One region of the Pectobacterium sp. A5351 genome, then DNA from elsewhere that is predicted to be linked to it. Evidence: predicted binding sites of a transcription regulator. Region 1 holds the regulator's gene; the other holds the start of a gene.
What was found. Region 1 encodes PurR, which represses purine synthesis genes. Its sites were predicted from a motif close to CANGCAAACGTTTGCNTG; they were not measured.
Positions count from the first base shown of each region.

Region 2: the regulator PurR is predicted to act here: its motif matches at 2,408-2,425, upstream of purM (phosphoribosylformylglycinamidine cyclo-ligase).

Region 1 is NZ_CP116477.1:1,910,256-1,913,954, forward strand. Features, by position in the region: gene O1Q74_RS09095 (riboflavin synthase subunit alpha) at 1-530, shown strand, start outside; partial or broken gene O1Q74_RS09100 (cyclopropane-fatty-acyl-phospholipid synthase) at 728-1,050, opposite strand; gene purR (HTH-type transcriptional repressor PurR) at 1,256-2,281, opposite strand; gene cydH (cytochrome bd-I oxidase subunit CydH) at 2,659-2,748, shown strand; gene O1Q74_RS09115 (C40 family peptidase) at 2,823-3,674, opposite strand.
Region 2 is NZ_CP116477.1:3,085,872-3,089,570, forward strand. Features, by position in the region: gene uraA (uracil permease) at 64-1,353, opposite strand; gene upp (uracil phosphoribosyltransferase) at 1,558-2,184, opposite strand; gene purM (phosphoribosylformylglycinamidine cyclo-ligase) at 2,522-3,559, shown strand; gene purN (phosphoribosylglycinamide formyltransferase) at 3,559-3,699, shown strand, end outside.

The sequences.
Region 1 (3,699 bases):
TTGTGCCCGGTGCTTCGGTGGCGCACAACGGTTGCTGTCTGACGGTAACCGCTATTGACGGCGATCGTGTCAGTTTTGATCTCATGAAGGAAACGCTGCGATTAACGAATCTGGGCGATATTCATGAAGGCGATGTCGTGAATATTGAGCGTGCCGCAAAATTCGGTGACGAGATCGGTGGACACGTCATGTCGGGTCACATCATGTGTACGGCGGAAGTGGTGAAGATTCAGGTTTCAGAGAATAACCATCAGATTTGGTTCCGTCTGGCAGATGAAGCGCTGATGAAATATGTGCTGCATAAAGGTTTCGTCGGGATTGATGGTATCAGCCTGACGGTAGGGGAAGTGACTCGCGGGCGCTTCTGCGTGTATTTAATTCCCGAAACGTTGAACCGTACTACGCTGGGGCAGAAACGTCTGGGGCATCGCATCAATATTGAAATCGATCCGCAGACACAGGCCGTAGTGGATACGGTTGAGCGCGTGTTGGCCAGCAAGCAGGCAAGCGACCTAAGCAAAGAAGAGTAATTTCTGCGTTATCTGTTCTTGTAAACCGGACGAACAGCCTCGTCCGGTTTTTTCTTTTCTGTCAGCGTGGAACGCGTAATCCTCCGTCGACCCCATCCAGACTGAACACCACTTGCCAGAGCTGGAGGGTTCTTGATCGGAAGGCTCCGGCACAAAGGTTAAGGTAGTAGCTGAACATCCGGCGGGAACGGACAGGGAGCACGTCTACGGGATTGCGGATTCATGATACGGGAGAGGGCGACCCGTGTGAGATCGTGCAGACGGCGGGGCAGTTTCGCCTCCAACCTCGCGAGCAGGACACGATGGGAAAAGATATCCAGTCGTTCACATTCCCACCACCCGTCCATGTAGCTTTCTCCCAGTCCCAGCGATCCTTCACGCAGAACACGCTTAAAAAAGCCGGGATGGGTTACGCGGATGTCAAAAGAACGGGGCCGTTGATGGTGATATCTGCTACATCCAACATGTTCTGCACGATGTGGAACCAGGGCGCGCATTCTTCTGTATAAGGTAACCCCATCATGTCTCCTTAACTTTTTACGTGTAAAAGTATCGTAAAACATACCTGGGCAGCACTTATCGCAGCCGACGTATCGGCTGTCACCAGAGAAAATGAAACGCGGTATTAAATTTAGAACCACTTCAGCCAGCATACAAGAAAATTGGCTGAAGCAGAGAGGAGAACTGGCTGGAATAAAAAAGTTATCTGTATCGTGTCGCCGCGCTTAGCGGCGATAATCGAGGTAAGGGCCGTCTGCCACAGAGCGGCGTTCAATTAACGTCGGATGGACTTCAATGACGTGCGCATCTTCCCGCTTACTGGTAATGCGATCCAGCAACATCGCGAAGGCGGACTGCCCCAGACGCTCTTTCGGCTGATGAATGGTGGTCAGCGCCGGCGTAAAGAAACGCGCGTGGCGCACGTTGTCATAACCGATCACCGAAATATCCTGCGGCACGCGCAGACCCAGTTCGTCTGCCGCGCAGATGGCACCCATCGCCATGATATCGCCACCACAGAATACGGCCGTTGGTCGCTGTTTCTGCGCGAGAATCTGATGCATGGCTTTATAACCGGATTCCGGCTCGAAATCGCCCTGAACTACCCACTCTTCGCGTACGGTGATATCTGCTTCCTTCAACGCTTTTAAAAAGCCGAGGTAGCGCCCGCTGCCGGTGTTGCGTTCCTGAATACCGGGGATGGCACCGATATCCCGATGACCGCGTTCGATCAGGTAGCGGCCTGCCATATAGCCGCCTTCAAAGGCGTTATCGATAATCGTATCGGTAAAATCGCTGTGCATCTGTCCCCAGTCCATCACGACCATCGGGATGCTGCGATAATCTTCCAGCATCGCCAACAACTCAGGTGGATATTCGGCACACATCACCAGGAGACCGTCGACGCGTTTTTGCGCCAGCATGGAGAGATAAGCGCGCTGTTTACCGATGTCGTTATGCGAATTACACAGTACCAGCGTGTAGCCTTTGGCATAGCAGCTATTTTCGACGGCTTCGATGATCTCGGCGAAATAGGGAGCCTCGCTGGATGTGGCCAGCAAACCGATTGATTTAGTGTGATTAACTTTGAGGCTGCGGGCGACGGCGCTGGGCGAATAGTGCAATTCTTTGATTGCCGCCCTGACGGCTGCCTTAGTCTCTTCGGCGACGAAACGTGTTTTATTGATCACGTGCGATACGGTTGTGGTGGAAACACCAGCACGTTTTGCCACATCTTTAATCGTTGCCATCTAAAAATGACTCCTGAACTTACCTGTTACAGACGTAAGTATATTGTTAATCGTTTGCCTACGTTTAAAGTTCTTCTTCTAAGCTAAAAAACAGGATTTCAGAAGGAGAATGCCGAATGTTATACCGAAGGGATCTGGGTTGACGTTTTTCGACCGATACGCAGCGCTTTCATAAACAGCGGATTGTGTCCGATTTATCATGAAAGGGAAAGGGCTAATTTATACTATTAGTGATGCATTGGTCCGAGATTTTTCACTAAAATTATGAAAGAATCGTAATAACCCTATTGTTTGTGGTTTTAACCGCCTGAATGGGTTCGCTGTAAAGGGCAGTTTCCTCTTTCAGATAAAATTTGTTCGTTAATAAGGAGTGATTTATGGATACCGATCTGAAGATGTCTTTGCTGACAACGCTTGGCGCATTGGCGATGATCATTGTGTTCAGTTTTGTTGCGGTGCTGAACTAACCGAACGATGTCTCTGTGTGGTTTTCGGTATTCAGACACGTTTATATTGCATAAAACGTGTCTGAATCTGTTTCTCAACGAATGGTCTGCGGTGTTACCACGCGACGCGCGCCAACGTAGTGCTCCTGCCAATAATCTTCATTCAGCTTGCTGATACGAATATCTGAACCGGTACGAGGCGACTGGATAAATTTTCCTTCTCCCAGATAAACCCCGACGTGATCGGCTGCGCCGCGATTATTGATGCGGAAGAAGACCAGATCGCCACTTTCTAGTTCGCTCTTTTTAATCGGAGCGGCATCACGCAGGTGATACATTTCGTTAGCCGTGCGTGGAATCTGGATCTTAACGACATCTTTGTACGCGTAATAGACCAGTCCGCTACAGTCGAATCCGGTAAAGGGGGATGAGCCGCCCCAGTGGTAAGGCTTGCCTATCTGGCTCATCAACTTATTCATTGCTGTCGTTTTGGCATGCTGATAACGCTTTTTATGCGCCGCGCTCAGCGCCATGCCTTTTTCAGTAGGGGCCGGATTTTTCTCCGTTTTTCCCTTGATCGCCGTTTTCTTCAGCCCGCTTTTGACTCTGGCCTGTGCGGTTGTCTGTTTCTCTTCTTCAGGCTTTAGCTTTTTGAGATTTTTTTTCACTAGCGCGGGTGTGCTGCTTTGCGTCCGTGACGGCTTTTTTTCTGTCGGTTTGTTCGCGCTGCGGGGTTTGGTTTTCGTGTTAGCTACGCTGGGTTCTGGTTTTTTGCTTTTGATCGGTGTCGGTGATTTCGCATTACCTTTTGTTTGACGGCTTTTCTTATTGGTTTCTTCAACAGTGTTTTTCTTTGGCGCAGAATGCGGAGTATGCGGCGCAGCCTGAACGACGTTCAGGGACAGATTGCTGAAAAATAATATAAAAAGAGTAATAAATAAGCGCATAATAAAAGTGACCGAACATAATCCT
Region 2 (3,699 bases), 1.2 Mb from region 1:
TCACAGAAACCGGGCCCTGTTGAGGACGCGATGTGCACGGCCTCAACAGGGAAACTGACGCGGTTATGGACGTGCGTCGTTCTCTTCCGGCGCATCGAGGATCTCTTCCTCTTTGCGGAACAGGCTAATGACCTTAAACACCAGGCTCATCCCGATACCAACAACGGTCGCCAGCGCCATGCCTTTCAGCTCGGTCGCCCCCAGATGCACTTTCGCACCGCTGACGCCGATGATCAGAATCACGGAAGTCAGGATCAGGTTTTGCGCTTTGTTGTAATCCACTTTGGATTCAATCAGCACGCGAATACCGGACGCCCCGATCACACCGTACAGCAGCAGCGATACGCCGCCCATAACGGGAACCGGTACAGCCTGAATCGCCGCCGCCAGTTTGCCCACGCAGGAAAGCAGGATCGCGAGGATTGCTGCACCGCCGATCACCCAGGTGCTGTACACTTTGGTAATCGCCAGCACGCCGATGTTTTCGCCGTAGGTCGTGTTCGGCGTGGAGCCAAAGAAGCCAGACAGCACGGTAGAAATGCCGTTGGCGAACATGGAGCGGTGCAGCCCCGGTTCACGCATCAGGTCTTTCTTCACGATATTCGCCGTCACCACCAGATGGCCGACATGTTCTGCAATCACCACCAGCGCCGCAGGCAGAATCGCCAGAATGGCAAACCACTCAAAGCGCGGCGTATAGAATGTCGGCATCGCGAACCAGTGAGCTTCACGAATCGGAGTCAAATCCACCACGCCCAGCGCGAACGACAGCGCATAGCCTGCCAGCACCCCAATCAGAATCGGAATGATCGCCAGGAAACCACGAAACAGCACCGATCCCAGAATGGTGATCGCCAGCGTCGCCAGTGAAATCGTCACCGCAGTGGAATCGACAGAAGCGCCATCGGCAGGCAGCAGCCCGGCCATTCCCGCCGCCACACCGGCCAGTTCAAGGCCGATAACCGCAACAATCGCCCCCATCGCCGCAGGAGGGAACAGCACATTCAGCCAGCCAGTCCCGGCTTTTTTAACAATCAGCGCCACCAGACAGAACAACACGCCGCACATAATGAAACCACCCAGCGCGACTTCGTATCCCAGCGGCAGCAACAATAAAACCGGAGAAATGAACGCGAAGCTCGATCCCAGATAGGCCGGGATTTTTCCCTTACAAATAAATAAATACAGCAGCGTACCGACACCGTTGAATAACAGTACGGTTGCCGGATTGATCTTGAACAGAATGGGTACCAGAACGGTAGCGCCAAACATCGCAAACAGATGCTGGAAACTCAACGGGATGGTTTGTAACAAGGGCGGTCGTTCACTTACCCCGATGGCGCGACGAGTCATCTTCAATATCCTCTGTAGTGTTGTTATTTATGTGTCTTCTTATGGCAGCCAGACTTACCCCGCCCCACCGCAGTGATGAAGCAGGAGAATGTTGGCTACTGATGTAATAAAAAACCGACTATGGTCTAACACAGGCAGTGGAGAACCATAGGAAATACTTAGGTTCCCGCCAAAAAAAAGCCGACTAATAAGTCGGCTTACCTGTTATTTCGTACCAAATATTTTATCGCCCGCATCGCCCAGGCCCGGCATGATGTAACCCTGCTCGTTGAGGCCTTTATCGATGGATGCCGTGTAAAGCTCGATATCCGGGTGAGCTTTTTCCAGTGCGGCAATCCCTTCTGGCGCCGCGACCAACACCAGCACCTTAATGCTGTGGCAGCCTGCTTTTTTCAGCAGATCGATCGTCGCGATCATTGAGCCGCCGGTCGCCAGCATGGGGTCAACCACCAGCGCCATGCGCTCTTCGATATTGGACACCAGCTTCTGGAAATAAGGAACAGGCTCCAGCGTTTCTTCATCACGGTAGATGCCGACAACGCTGATGCGCGCGCTAGGGACATTTTCCAGCACGCCTTCCATCATCCCCAACCCTGCACGCAGAATCGGTACGACGGTAATTTTCTTGCCTTTGATCTGATCGACTTCAACCGGACCGCACCAGCCATCAATGGTGACCTTCTCAGTGACCAGATCGGCGGTGGCTTCATAAGTCAGCAAACTTCCCACTTCGGAAGCCAGCTCACGAAAACGCTTCGTGCTAATATCGTTCTCTCGCATCAAACCCAGTTTGTGTTTGACGAGTGGGTGTTTCACCTCGACGATCTTCATCTTTATCTCCCCATCGGCTAGTGGACGGACAAAAACGCCAAGCGCGTTTTTAAACACCGCTTGCGGCGGCCCGCAGGGCGGCGGGCACAAGAGCCCGTCGTAAAAAAAATCGCGGGATTATACCGCCTTTTTTGCTTAGCACCATACGATTAAGCCTGATCCAGATCAACCGAGAAGAGAAATTGTTGCCGTTAACGAAAAATAGCCCGCCGATGACTCATCACTCGCAAACGATTGCCTACACTGTTAGAATTATCGCGCACTATTTTTACCACAGTATGTTTTCTCAATACCGTGTTTTCTGAATACGACCCGTAACCTTCGTGGGGACTCAGCAGTGACCGACAAAACCTCTCTCAGCTATAAAGACGCAGGCGTGGATATCGATGCGGGTAATGCATTGGTAGACCGTATCAAAGGTGTAGTGAAACAGACTCGTCGCCCGGAAGTTATGGGTGGATTGGGTGGTTTCGGTGCCTTGTGCGCCTTACCGCAAAAATACCGCGAACCGATTCTGGTTTCCGGCACTGACGGAGTCGGCACCAAACTGCGCCTGGCGATGGATCTGAAACGCCACGATACCATTGGTATCGATCTGGTTGCGATGTGCGTGAACGATCTGGTGGTTCAGGGTGCTGAGCCGCTGTTCTTCCTCGACTATTACGCTACGGGCAAACTGGATGTCGATACCGCTGCCAGCGTCATTACCGGTATCGCAGAAGGCTGTAAACAATCAGGCTGTGCGCTGGTCGGTGGCGAAACCGCCGAAATGCCGGGCATGTACCACGGCGAAGACTACGACGTGGCTGGCTTCTGCGTCGGTGTGGTAGAAAAATCAGAAATCATCGACGGCAGCAAAGTCCAGAACGGTGATGTTCTGGTGGCCCTCGCGTCCAGCGGCCCACACTCAAATGGCTATTCTCTGGTACGCAAAGTGCTTGAAGTCAGCAAAACCGATCCAGAGCAGTTCGAGCTGAAAGGCAAACCGCTGGCCGACCACCTGCTGGCACCGACCAAAATCTACGTGAAATCAATCCTGTCCCTGATTGAGAAAGTGGACGTTCATGCGATTTCTCACCTGACCGGCGGCGGCTTCTGGGAAAATATCCCACGCGTTCTGCCAGAAGGTATGCAGGCAACTATCGACGAATCCAGCTGGCAATGGCCTGCGGTGTTCAACTGGCTGCAACAGGCTGGGAATGTCAGCCGCCATGAAATGTATCGTACTTTTAACTGCGGTGTTGGTATGATCATCGCACTGCCAGCCGAACAGGCAGACGAGGCCGTTGCATTACTCAACAGCAGCGGCGAAAACGCATGGAAAATCGGCGTCATTACTCAAACCGATGCCGGAGACGCAGTGGTTATTAACTGATGAAAAACATCGTTGTGCTGATTTCAGGTCATGGAAGTAACTTACAGGCGTTGATTGACGCCTGTAAGAACGGACGCCTCAAAGGAAAGATCGCTGCCGTATTCAGTAATAATGCGGAGGCGTACGGGCTAGAACGCGCA